DNA from 3 places in the Bradyrhizobium sp. 482_C4_N1_8 genome. Region 2 is predicted to be linked to each of the others. Evidence: riboswitches for the same ligand, from Rfam matches in the RefSeq annotation. Region 2 holds a riboswitch; each other region holds the start of a gene.

Region 1 (4,181 bases), 300 kb from region 2:
AAGGCTCGTCGCCTGCCGGAATGTCGAGCTTTGCGAGATACGCCTTGCGGAAATCGTCCGACGTGAACAGGCCGTGCAAATAGCTGCCCTGCACGCGGCCATCGCGCGAGATCGCGCCCTCCGGCTCCCCATTCAGTTTCGCAAACGGGCGCGCGCGATCCGGTCCGTCGGTGCGGCCGATGTGGATTTCGTAGGCGTCGATCGGCTGGTCCGTGGCGGCATGCACGGCCGCGACGCGCGTCAGCGTCTTCTGCGGGCTCATCATTGTGGCGACGTCCAGAAGTCCGAGACCCGGCGTATCGCCTGCGGGACCTTCGATGCCGTCAGGGTCGGCGACGCTGCGCCCGAGCATCTGATAGCCGCCGCAGAGGCCAAGCACATGGCCGCCGCGGCGATGATGCGCCAGGAGATCGATGTCCCAGCCCTGCGCGCGCAGGAAGGCGAGATCGCCGCGGGTGGATTTCGAGCCGGGGATGATGACGAGGCGGACGTCGCCGGGGATGGCTTCGCCCGGCCGCACCATCACGAGATCGACGCCAGGTTCGAGTTTCAGCGGATCAAGATCATCGAAATTGGCGATCCGCGACAGCGCGAGGCAGGCGATCTTGCACTGGCCTGGCTTGCGCGCGTCGCTCAGCCCCAGCGCATCCTCGGCCGGCAGCTCGCCGGCGCGCGCGAACCAGGGCAGTACGCCGAGGCCGCGCCACGCGGTCTTCTGCTCGATCAGCTTGTAGCCGTCGTCGAACAGCGAGGGGTCGCCGCGGAACTTGTTGATGACGAAACCCTCGATCATCGCGGCATCGTCGGGGTCGATCACCGTCTTGATGCCGACGAGCTGGGCGATGACGCCGCCGCGGTCGATGTCGCCGACCAGCACGACGGGCACGTCGGCCTTGCGCGCAAAGCCCATATTGGCGATGTCGGCCTTGCGCAGGTTGACCTCGGCCGGGCTGCCGGCGCCTTCGACCAGGACCAGATCGGCGCGCGCTTTCAGCCTCTCGAAACTTTCCAGCACCGCGCCCATCAGCGACGGTTTCATCGCCGCATATTCGCGCGCCCGCGCGGCCGCGATGCGCTTTCCCTGCACGATCACCTGCGCGCCGACGTCGGTCTCGGGCTTGAGCAGCACCGGATTCATGTCGGTGTGCGGCTCGACACCGGCGGCGAGCGCCTGCAGAGCCTGCGCGCGGCCGATCTCGCCGCCGTCGACGGTCACGGCCGCGTTGTTCGACATGTTCTGCGGCTTGAAGGGCAGCACGCGCAGGCCGCGCCGCGTGAAGGCGCGGGCGAGGCCGGCGACGATGAGCGACTTGCCCACGTCCGAGCCGGCCCCCTGGATCATCAATGCGCGCGCCATGGTGTTTTCAGAATCTGGCGTCGTCAGAACTCGACGCCGGCTTGCGCCTTGATGCCGGAGCGGAAGGGGTGCTTGACCAGCGTCATCTCGGTGACGAGATCGGCGATCTCGATCAGCTCGTCCTTGGCATTGCGCCCGGTGAGCACGACATGCGTCATCGGCGGCTTGTGCGTTTTCAGGAAGTCGACGACCTCGGCGATGTCGAGATAGTCGTAGCGCAGCGCGATGTTGATCTCGTCGAGCACGACCATGCGCAGATTGGAATCTGATATCAGCTCCTTGGCCTTCGCCCAGCCGGCCTGCGCCGCGGCGATGTCGCGGGCGCGGTCCTGCGTCTCCCAGGTGAAACCTTCGCCCATCGCATGGAACTGGCAGAGCTCGCCGAAATGGCCGGTGAGCAGGCGCCGCTCGCCGGTGTCCCAGGCGCCCTTGATGAACTGCACGACCGCGCAGGGGAAGCCATGGGCGACACAGCGGACGATCATGCCGAAAGCGGAGGAGGACTTGCCCTTGCCGGCGCCGGTGTGGACGATGATGAGGCCCTTCTCGCCGCTCTTGGTCGCCATGATCTTGTCGCGGGCGACCTTGATTTTCGCCATTTTCGCGGCGTGGCGGGCGTCGGTTTCCTCGGCCGTTTGGGTATCCGGTTCAGGCGTCATCTGACAGGGTCCTTCGGCTTGACAAGAGGCGGCCGGGGGCAAATGGTGGCCCGGCGTTGGTTCCTGTCCTATGACAGGCGAAGAGGGAATGCGATAGGGTCCGAATCGACAAGATTCGGCTCCAAACTGCAGCCGCCCCCGCGACCGTGACCGGAGAGATGCCCGAGGCCACTGATCCCCCGCAGGGGATCGGGAAGGCGGGGATCGAAGGGCCAAAAGCCCTGCTCCGCAAGCCGGGAGACCTGCCAGCGCGGACGAGTTTTGGACCGGCGGACGGGGTGTTCCGCGACGGGGAAACGGACCTTCGGGGGAATGGTCCGTGTGCCTCTTCGCCTCCCGCTGTTTATCCTGGAAGAGGCGATGACCGTCACACTTCACGTCTGTATTACCTGCCGTGCCGGCCAGACGCTCGACGAGGGTGAGACGACGCCCGGCAAGCGCCTGCATGGTGCGATCCTCGACGCCGGCGTGCCTGAGGGCGTCAATGTGGTTCCCGTTGAATGCCTGTCGGCATGCAGCCAGGGTTGCTCGGTTGCGCTCAGCGCGCCCGGCCGCTGGTCCTATGTCTATGGCCGTCTGTCAGAGGCCCATGCGAGCGACGTGGTCGCGGGTGCTGCGGCCTATGCCGCCGCGCCCGATGGCCTCGTGCCCTGGCGCAGCCGTCCCGAAATCTTCCGCAAGCAGTCGCTTGCCCGCATTCCCCCCATTGCCGTGTTGCCGGAGGCCGCCGAATGAACTCGCTCGCAAAAGTCCCTGTGACGGTGGTCACCGGTTTTCTCGGCTCAGGCAAGACGACGCTGATCCAGCATCTGCTCGCAAACCCTGACGGCAAGAAGCTCGCGGTGCTCGTCAACGAGTTCGGCAGCGAGGGCGTCGACGGCGAGATCCTGAAATCCTGCGCCGATGCCAACTGCCCGGAGGAGAACATCGTCGAGCTCGCCAATGGCTGCATCTGCTGCACCGTTGCGGACGATTTCATTCCGACCATGGAAAAGCTCTTGGCGCGGCCGGTGCGGCCCGATCACATCCTGATCGAGACCTCGGGCCTGGCGCTGCCGAAGCCGCTGTTGAAGGCGTTCGACTGGCCGGAGATCCGCTCGCGGATCACGGTCGACGGCGTGATTGCGCTCGCCGATGCCGAGGCTGTCGCCGCCGGCCGTTTTGCGCCGGACCCGGCTGCGGTGGAAGCGCAGCGCGCGGCGGATGGAAATCTCGATCACGAGACGCCGCTGTCGGAAGTGTTCGAGGACCAGATCGCCTGCGCCGACATCGTGCTGCTGACCAAGGCTGATCTTGCGGGGCCCGCAGGGATCGAAGCCGCCAAAGCCGCCATCACCGCGGAGATGCCGCGCCGCGTGCCGATGCTATCCGTCACCGATGGCGCGATCGATGCGCGTGTCATCCTTGGCCTCGGCGCTGCCGCAGAGAACGATCTCGCCGCGCGCCCCTCGCATCACGACGGCGAGGAGGATCACGAGCACGACGATTTCGCCTCCGTCGTGATCGATCTTCCGGAGGTTACCGACATCGAAGCATTGGTCGCATCGGTGCAGCGTCTTTCGCGCGAGCAGAACGTGCTGCGCGTCAAGGGCTATATCGCGGTCGCGGGCAAGCCGATGCGCCTGTTGCTGCAAGCGGTCGGCGAGCGCGTGCGCCACCAGTTCGACAAGCCCTGGGGCGCAGCTCTCAGGCAGTCGAAGCTCGTCGTGATCGGCGAGCACGGCGATATCGACGAGGCCGCGATCAAGGTCGGACTTGGGCTTTCAGGATCTGGTATCTGATGCACGTCGTCTTCCGCGAGAGCCGCGGTCTCGAGGAGACTGCGACGCCAAGGGACATCGGCCAGGACCCGGCCGATCTCGTGGTGCTCTCGTACTCGGATTCCGACCTTGCCGCGTTCGCGGCCGGCTGGCGGCGCGGCCGCAACAGCCTGCCGTCGCTGCGGCTCGCCAATCTCGCGGAGCTGCGTCATCCGTTGTCGGTCGACACCTATGTCGAGCGCACGCTGTCGCAGGCACGCGGCATCCTGGTGCGCCTGATCGGCGGTGAATCCTATTGGCCGTACGGGCTCGCGGCCCTGCAGCAGCTGGCGAAGGACCGCAATATCGTGCTGGCCGTGCTGCCGGCCGACGGCCGCGACGACACGCGGCTCGATGCCTACTCGA
Region 2 (4,181 bases):
AATGCCAGTAGTAGCCGGCCAGGACCAGGCCGCCGCCCAGCGCAAGTGCCGTCAGGAGACGCAGCGTTTTCATGTCGTGTATCCGCGCACCCGGGAGCGCGCGTCCGTGTGAAGGAAAAGGGGGAATGTCGGGCGCTGCCGGGCAGCGCCCGAACGCTCACTTGACCGCCGTGACGATCACCTTGCCGGTGACGGTCTCCGGTTCGCCCTGCACCTTCACGGACAGCGTCATCTGGTAGCGGCCAGCCATCGGCAGGTCCGTCTTGAAGGCGTACACACCAGGCTCCCTGGACGGCAGCGGCGCGACCGCCGATTCCATCTCGGCCATCCCGTCCGGGGCCATGTCGAGGCGGGTCTTGAAGATGACTGCGTCCGGTATCGGCTTGCCGGACTGCTTGTTCGTCAGGCGAACGGCGAGCGTGACGTCTTCGCCCTTCCTCATCTGCGGAGTGACGGGCTCGAAGGCGTAGTCGCCCGCGCCCGCCATCGCGGCTGAAGCGGCAAGCGAAAGGGTGGCGGCGAGAGCCGCGGTGCGGATTTTGGAAAGCATTGTCTTGTCCTCATGAATTGATCTTTCGCCGTGGCGCGTGAAGCGCGCACGTCAGTCGTCGTCGCGAGCAGGCATGCCGCTCGCGTCTCGGGCTTTGCGAGATCAGATTCGAGGAGGTCGGAAAGGAGGACTGCCGCCGCGGAAGGAAACGACCTGATCCGGGGGAATAGCCAACGTGCTGGCCATGACGGCGAGACGCTCGAACGCCACGGGCCTGACATCACCGAGCGCGATGATCCCACCGACGCAGCAGAAGCCCATCCCGCACTTGTAGCCGCCGCTATGGGAGCCTGTTCCCTTCATGTCGGGACAACAATCGTCCATCGACATGTCGGCGTCGCCGCTCATGTGCATGGCCGTCTGCATGCCATCCGACGACATTGCGAGGTTCGCCGCGGACGCGCCAACCGGCAGCATCGCCAAGGATATGGCGATGGCGACTGCCAGGATGGTACGGACGAACTGCATCAATATCGACTTACTTTGTCAGGCCGGAACTCGGCCTCAGTAGCATATTCGGGCACCAAAGGCAGTCATTGATCGTGGTCAAGCGTTCGTTACCCAGGCTGGTCCGGAGGCCGGGTTGGACGTTTCGACGCGGTCCTTCGGACTATCGTGCAAAACAGCAACACAAGGCCACCATCGACCGACCAGCCCGTCCAGCAGCCCGCGCGGATGTTGACGCGCTCATCCCCTGATGCCAGTTTCGTGATCGGTAGTGTCCGCAAGGACTCTTCAAGGGAATGCGGTGCGTCCACCTCAGTGGGCAATTCCGCGGCTGCCCCCGCAACTGTAGGCGGATAGTCGACGACCAAACAAACCACTGGAGCCCCGCTTGGGCCTCTGGGAAGGTGGTCGAAGGCGATGACCCGCGAGCCAGGAAACCTGCTGCCAGCCATGGTCACGCGCGAACGCATTGGGCGGGGTGCCCTGATGTCGGACAAGTAGCCGGTGCATCCGCCGCCTGGGGCGAAGGTGGATGACTAAGGCAACCGCGGTGACGGTTTGTTTGCGTCGCCGCAGAGCGTTGTTGTGCAACATTTTCATTTCCGTGCTGGCGCAAGGCCAGCGTTATCGCGTGCTTTCCTGATTACTCTGCTCTCGTCGGTGTCCTTGTCGTCCGCGGCGCTCGCGCAAAGCGCGGCGCAGGACAACCGCTCCCGGGAGGTCGGCCCGGTGATCGTGTCGCCGCCTGCGCCGCGACAGGCTCCTGCCGTCAGCCCCGGCACTCAGAAGCAGCGCGCCGCCCGGCGCGCCGCGGGACGCAATCGTGGCGCCCCTGCTGTCGCCGTTCCGGCCACGCAAGCTCCGAGCGGCCCGGTGCAGACGCCGCTCAACACGGCAGCCGTCACCGATGTCGGCTCCCGGCTCGGCATCACGGCGCGCGAGATGCCGGCGACCGTCGAGGTCATCAGTCAGCGGACGATGCAGGACCTGGGCATCCGGACCACGACCGACGTCGCCAAGGCTGCAGTCGGCGTCACCGGCGGCGATGCGCCCGGCGCGCCCGCCATCTTCTCGATGCGTGGCTTTTCCGGCGACCAGATCTCCACGCTCTACAACGGCATCCCGATCGGGCCGTCGACCATGACCGGCCGTCCCATGGACGTGGCTGGCCTCCAGCAGGTCGAGATCATCAAGGGACCGGACTCGCTGGTGGCGGGCCTCGGTGCGACCGGCGGCGCCATCAACTACGTGAACAAGGCGCCGCACACCGGACCAATCGTCAACGACGCCTTCACCTCCTACGATTCCTTCAACGGCTATCGCGCCGGTTACGGATCGGGCGGCAGCACGCTGATCAACGGCCTCGACTACCGCTTCGATATCAGCCATTTCAACAACAAGGGCTTTATCGACGACACCTATTCGAAGCTCAGCAACGTCTCGGGCCAGCTGAACTATCGCGTCAACGAGAACCTGAAGATCTGGGGCGCAACCGAATACAGGCAGGACAACGACCGCTTCTACTGGGGGACGCCGCTGGTGCCGGCGAACGCGCCGGGCATCGTGCCGACGTACGGCATCGTGTCCGGCGTCTGGAGCAACTATTACCTCGGCGGCGGCACGCCGGTCCCGGTCACCATCGACGCGCGCACGCTGACCACGAACTACAACGTGCTCGACAATCACAGCGGCGCCAACGAGCTCTGGCTGCGCAGCGGCTTTCAATGGGACATCACCAACAACATCTCGCTGAAAAGCCAAGTCTACGGCTATGACGCCCACCGGCACTGGTTCAACAACGAGATCTCGTCGTTCGACCAGACCGTAGGCAATTTCGCAGGCGCGCAGAGCATCTACCGCGAGCGCCTGGCGCTCGATCACGCGCAGCGGCTCTACGGCAACATCACCGACCTCACCGTCAATTCCAACGTCGCCGGAATGGACAATCGCTTCGTCGCCACCGTGGCGGCGAGCAGCAACCAGTTCAACGTCTCGCAGGACACGTTGTTCTTCAATGACTACGTCGATCTCCTCAATCCGGACCGCGGCCTCTACGGCCCGCGCAGCGACGAGAAGATCTACACCCATCTCGACACCACCTCGCTGTCGTTCGAGGACCGGCTCAAGCTGACCTCGACCTTCGCGCTGATCGGCGGCATCCGTTTTGAGAATATCGAGCTGTCGCGGACCCGCTTCGACGAGACTGGCCTCCTGAAAGCCAGCTATCCTTTCTCGAAGACGTTCAATCCGGTCACCGGACGCATCGGCTACACCTGGGACATCGCGCCCGGCGTGATGCTTTACGGCCAGTACGCGACGGCGGCGGACCCGACGGTCGCGAACATCTTCATCCTCAGGCCCACGACGCCGCTGCTGCTCACGACGTCGCGAACCTACGAGACCGGCGTGAAGCTGCTGTCGGCCGACAAGCGCGCGGAGGCCACGCTCTCGGCCTTCGACATCGAGCGCAAGAACGTCTACGTCCCCGAAAGCGGCATCCTCTTCAACGTCGCCGGCAAGATGGCCTCCAAGGGCGTCGAGATTGCCGCCGCGGTCAATCCGGTCGCGGGCCTGAAACTATGGGGCAACGTCGCCTTCGTGCAGTCGCGCTTCATCGACTTCACCTATGTCGACGGCAATGGCGACTTCCAGTCCTATTCGGGCAAGACGCCGCCCAACGTTCCCAACTTCATCGCCAACGCCGGCGCCTCCTATCGCTTCGACACGAAGCTGCCGGTGGAGATCGGCGGCCTCGTCCGTCACGTCGGCGACCGCTTCAACTTCCAGGACAATCTGGTCACGATGGACGCCTACACGATCTTCGACGCATACGCGTTCGTCGATATTCCAAAAGCCTATTTCCCGGGCGTCGACCAGACCCGGATCAGCTTTCGCGTGAGGAACCTGACCAACAAGCTCTACGCGGCCTGGGGCGATCCGGGTTACACCGACCAGATCATCCTGGGCGCGCCGCGCAGCTACGAGGTCGCGGCTTCGTTCAAGTGGTAGTCGCGGATCACCTCGTCCGCGCCGTGGCGGGAGGTGTCACGCGACAGTAGGACGCAATCGCAAATCGATTGCGCCGTTGAAGCCGCGGGTCTCGAGAGCTATCGATCAACGAAACCTCGCTTCCATCGGGAGGAACGCATGAGCACCATCACCGGCGGTTGTCACTGTGGCGCAA
Region 3 (4,181 bases), 2.2 Mb from region 2:
GAGGTGTTCAGCGTGATCTCGGTGCAGAGGTTCGAGGAATGGATCACGCCCGCGTGGCGTTGCGGCGAACGCAGATTGCAGGGGTCCTTGAAGGTGATCCAGGGATGACCGGTCTCGAACAGCATCGTCAACATGCGACGCCAGAGGTCGCTCGCGCGCACGGTCTTGAAGACGCGCATGCCGCCGGCTTTCGCCTTGGTCTCATAGGCCTCGTAAGCCGTCTTGAACGCCTCGCCGTAGAGACCGTGCAAATCGGGCGTCTCGTCCGGCGAAAACAGCGTCCATTCGCCGTCGATATCGACGCGCTGCATGAACAGGTCCGGCACCCAATTGGCGGTGTTCATGTCGTGGGTGCGGCGGCGGTCGTCGCCGGTGTTCTTGCGCAGGTCAAGGAACTCCTCGATGTCGACGTGCCAGGTTTCCAGATAGGCGCAGACGGCGCCCTTGCGCTTGCCGCCCTGGTTGACGGCAATCGCGGTATCGTTGGCGACCTTCAGGAATGGAATAATGCCCTGGCTCTCGCCGTTGGTGCCCTTGATGTGGGCGCCGAGGCCGCGAACCGGCGTCCAGTCGTTGCCGAGACCGCCGGAATATTTTGCCAGCAGTGCGTTGTCCTTGATCGACTTGAAGATGCCGTCGAGGTCGTCCGAGACTGTTGTGAGAAAACAGGACGACAATTGCGGACGCAGCGTACCCGAATTGAACAGCGTCGGCGTCGAGGCCATGAAGTCGAACGATGACAGCAGATCGTAGAACTCGATCGCCTTGGCCTCTCGGTCGATCTCGCGCACCGCAAGACCCATCGCGACGCGCATGAAGAAAGCTTGCGGCAGTTCGATCCGCTTGCCGCGGACGTGCAGGAAGTAGCGGTCGTACAGCGTCTGGAGGCCGAGGAACTGGAAGTTCAGGTCGCGCTCGGGCTTGAGTGCAGCCGCGATCCGGCCGAGGTCGAAGCGGGCCAGTTCAGGATCGAGCAGTTCGGCAGCGATGCCGGTCTTCACGTAGGCCGGGTAATATTCGGCATAGCGCACAGCCATATCGGCCTGCGAGGCGAAGGTCGGCCCGGCATGGACATAGGACAGCACCTCGCCGCGGAGCTTGTCCAGCAGCAGGCGCGCACTGACATAAGCATAATTCGGCTCCTGCTCGACCAGCGTGCGTGCGGCCATGATCGAGGCCAGCGCCAGTTCGTCCTGGCTGATGCCGTCGTAGAGATTGCGGGTGGTCTCGGTGAGCACGGGTGCCGCGGAGACGCCGTCGAGACCGGCGCAGGCTTCGCCGATAATCAGCGCAAGCCGCTTGGTGTCGAGACCAACGCGCGAACCGTCGGCGAGCGTGACATGAAGTGCCGGCGCGACAGCGGGCGTCGCTTCCGCGGCCGCCTCCTCGGCGCGCTGGCGCGACCGCTCCTCGCGGTACAGCACATAGGCGCGTGCGACCTTGTGGTGCTCGCTCCGCATCAAGGCGAGCTCGACCTGGTCCTGCACATCCTCGATATGGAAGGTGCGTCCCTCGCCTGCCCGCCGCATCAACGCAGCGACGACTTCGGCCGTCAGCTGCTCCACGCTCTCATGGACGCGGCGCGAGGCGACCGCACTGGTGCCTTCGACCGCAAGAAACGCCTTGGTCATGGCGACCGCGATCTTCGCGGAATCGAACGGCGAGACCTTGCCGTTGCGACGGATGATCTGCATGGCCGGCTCGCTCGAAGCAGGCGCAAGCGATTGTGGACGCAAATGAACGATGGGTGCGGAAGCGGTGTCCGCGTCGTGCAGGTTGAGTGACATCAAAGGGCCCCGTGATGCGCGCGTTGTGTTTGAACGGGGCTGTAAGGAAGGACGCTGCAGAAACGCCGGCGGCAGAGTTGCCGGGCGGTGCGTGCAAGCGACCGCCGGACACCCCGCCCGTGGACGTTCAGATCGTCGCGGCAGGTCTCCTGGCTCGCAGGTCGTCGCCCACTTCCCGTCTTCCCGGCGCGAAAGGCACCAGTGACGATTGTTCGGAAGCAGCTCGCTGCTGACAGTTGCGGGGGCAGCGCCGGAATTCCGCGCTCTCGCGCGGTTCACCGGCTTCCCTCTTAGCCACTAAATCTTGCGATCCAGCGGAACCGTGACGCCCACATGTGGTGACATATGCAGCCGGGTGTCAACGATTCGTTGCGGGCCGGAAGCGGTGTTCCCTGTGGAATGCGGGAGTTCCCGCCTGGCTCGCGCAACCCTTGGGATGACGCACATCCAGCATTACGCGTTCCGCATCGCGCGCCCGAACGGATCGACCAGGCGGACGATCTCGCAGGCGGCGACGAGGCCGGCGAGCCAGACGGCGCTGGTCAGCCCGATGCGCGTCACGATGGCCGCAGTGAACGCGCCCTCTCCGCCAAGGAACGGCGTCGCGGCAAGCAGCGCGAGCTCATAGGCGGCGTAGGCGGCGACGAGCGCGATGGCCAGCATCAGCGGCGTGCGGCCCTGCGGCAGCAGGCGGAGAACGGTCGATGCCGCTGCCGTCGACAGCAACGCGGCAGCACCGATGACAAAGCCCCAGGCGATGGTGCTGCCATCGATGGGATAGTGCAGCACGCCAAAGCCGATGGTCTGGTTCACGAGCCAGGCGCCGGTGACGACGAGCAGCGCCGGACGCATCGGCAGCATCGCGGCGGCGACGACGGCGAACGCCGCAAACGGCGTCGCGCAGGCAAGCGCGAAGCTCGCGAGCGCGCATGACACCGTCAGCAGTGCAAAGCAGAACATCGGCGCGAGGCGCGACGCGACCGGATGAAGGCGGAAACGGTCGGCGTGGGGCGGCAGGATGGTGACAGTCATGGAACGATCTCCTTGCGGGATTTGTAGCACATTTTTGCTGAAACGCGGCATCACGTCTGACTCAGTGAAGAGCCTCCATGGGATCTTCAGTCTCGGCTGGATCGCGCCGGTCGTAGGCGGCAAGCCAGGCGGCGAGTGCCGCCGTGTGCGGCTCCTTGGCCGCCAATTGGCGCAAGGCCACGCGAACGGTGGCGCGCGCTGTGCGATCGGGCGGAAGCGTCGCCATCTCAGGTCCCCGCCCCTTCGCGACCGCGTCGACCACGGCCCTCTTGCACACCGTTAGCTCCGGCAGCCCATAGAGCTCGAGCAGCGCCTGGAAGGCTGCGTGATGATCCGGCCGAAAAGCGCGCTTGCGGCCGAGCTGATCGCGGAGCGGATGGGCCGGATAGAGATGCGCGCAGGGGATCCACCCCTCAGGCAGCGGCTCGGTGGCGGCATGGGTGCGGCGATGCGCGAGCAGCTTTGGCAGGACGTGGGTGTGCGGGCCGTCAGGGCTTCGCCCACCCGGCGGCGGGATCGGCTGGAATACCTCGGCGCGCCCGATGCGGCTGATGAAGACGCGGTGCGGATTGGCGGCCAGAATGATCCGCATGGCGTCGCTTTCGGGCGCGAACACGGATTGGCCCGTGCGGCTCCTGAGCGCGGCGACGGCATCGGCATCGCTGACGCGGATGCAGGCGTCGATCTGCAACGTTCCGAGACCAAGGTCGAACAGGATGCCGCTGCGATCCCTCGTCAGGAGCGCCTCGACATCCGGACCGAGCTCGGTCAGCACGGTACGACCACTCATGGCGCTGGCTTCATGCGGAAGACACAGCGCGATGCGGTGGCTCCAGCTCTCCGTGGTCGGCGATTCCGATGCGATCAGGCGCAGATCCGGGTGGGAGACAACGCGTATCCCACCCTTCTGCGTCACGGCGCTGATCCCGTTGCGAGACTGCTCCATATCGAGGGCCTCACCGGGCTCGCGTGTGAACTCGGCAATGGCACCGAACGTGCCGACGCTCCAGCCGGCCTCAGCGTCGGCAAGCTGGCTTGCGATCAGGTCCATGAGCGGATCGGCCGTCGTCATGAGGCTTCTCTCTCTCTCTCTCTCTCTCTCTCGCTATCTGACGTCGTAATTCGCCAGCCGAATGCCGCCATAGACGCCCAGTCCCGGCTGCAGAAAGCCGGTCGGATTTTGATAGTGCACATTGGCGAGATTATCGACCCGGCCAAACACCTTCACCTGGTCGGTGACCAGATATTCGGCCGCCACATTGACGACGGTGTAGGCCGGAGCCAGCAGACGCGGAATGCTGAAGTCGCGGTTGCCATCGACGAAACTCCCGACGTGCAACACGGTTGCGGACAATGTGAGCG

What was found. Region 2 has a riboswitch for cobalamin ahead of AB7Z56_RS31505 (TonB-dependent receptor). Riboswitches for the same ligand answer to the same signal wherever they lie in the genome.
Region 1: linked by a shared signal. The riboswitch ahead of AB7Z56_RS30310 (DUF1636 family protein) and the one ahead of AB7Z56_RS31505 (TonB-dependent receptor) in region 2 are both predicted to bind cobalamin.
Region 3: linked by a shared signal. The riboswitch ahead of AB7Z56_RS20970 (ribonucleoside-diphosphate reductase subunit alpha) and the one ahead of AB7Z56_RS31505 (TonB-dependent receptor) in region 2 are both predicted to bind cobalamin.

What each region holds. Positions count from the first base shown of each region.
Region 1 covers NZ_CP197231.1:6,318,884-6,323,064, reverse strand. The annotation lists gene AB7Z56_RS30320 (cobyric acid synthase) at 1-1,357, opposite strand, end outside; gene cobO (cob(I)yrinic acid a,c-diamide adenosyltransferase) at 1,381-2,016, opposite strand; cobalamin riboswitch at 2,057-2,280, shown strand; gene AB7Z56_RS30310 (DUF1636 family protein) at 2,377-2,751, shown strand; gene cobW (cobalamin biosynthesis protein CobW) at 2,748-3,797, shown strand; gene cobN (cobaltochelatase subunit CobN) at 3,797-4,181, shown strand, end outside.
Region 2 covers NZ_CP197231.1:6,617,005-6,621,185, forward strand. The annotation lists gene AB7Z56_RS31490 (efflux RND transporter periplasmic adaptor subunit) at 1-73, opposite strand, end outside; gene AB7Z56_RS31495 (FixH family protein) at 158-550, opposite strand; gene AB7Z56_RS31500 (hypothetical protein) at 653-1,018, opposite strand; cobalamin riboswitch at 1,250-1,457, shown strand; gene AB7Z56_RS31505 (TonB-dependent receptor) at 1,658-4,006, shown strand; gene AB7Z56_RS31510 (GFA family protein) at 4,145-4,181, shown strand, end outside.
Region 3 covers NZ_CP197231.1:4,389,063-4,393,243, reverse strand. The annotation lists gene AB7Z56_RS20970 (ribonucleoside-diphosphate reductase subunit alpha) at 1-1,787, opposite strand, end outside; cobalamin riboswitch at 1,910-2,127, opposite strand; gene AB7Z56_RS20965 (hypothetical protein) at 2,241-2,819, opposite strand; gene AB7Z56_RS20960 (DUF6925 family protein) at 2,881-3,891, opposite strand; gene AB7Z56_RS20955 (TonB-dependent receptor plug domain-containing protein) at 3,925-4,181, opposite strand, start outside.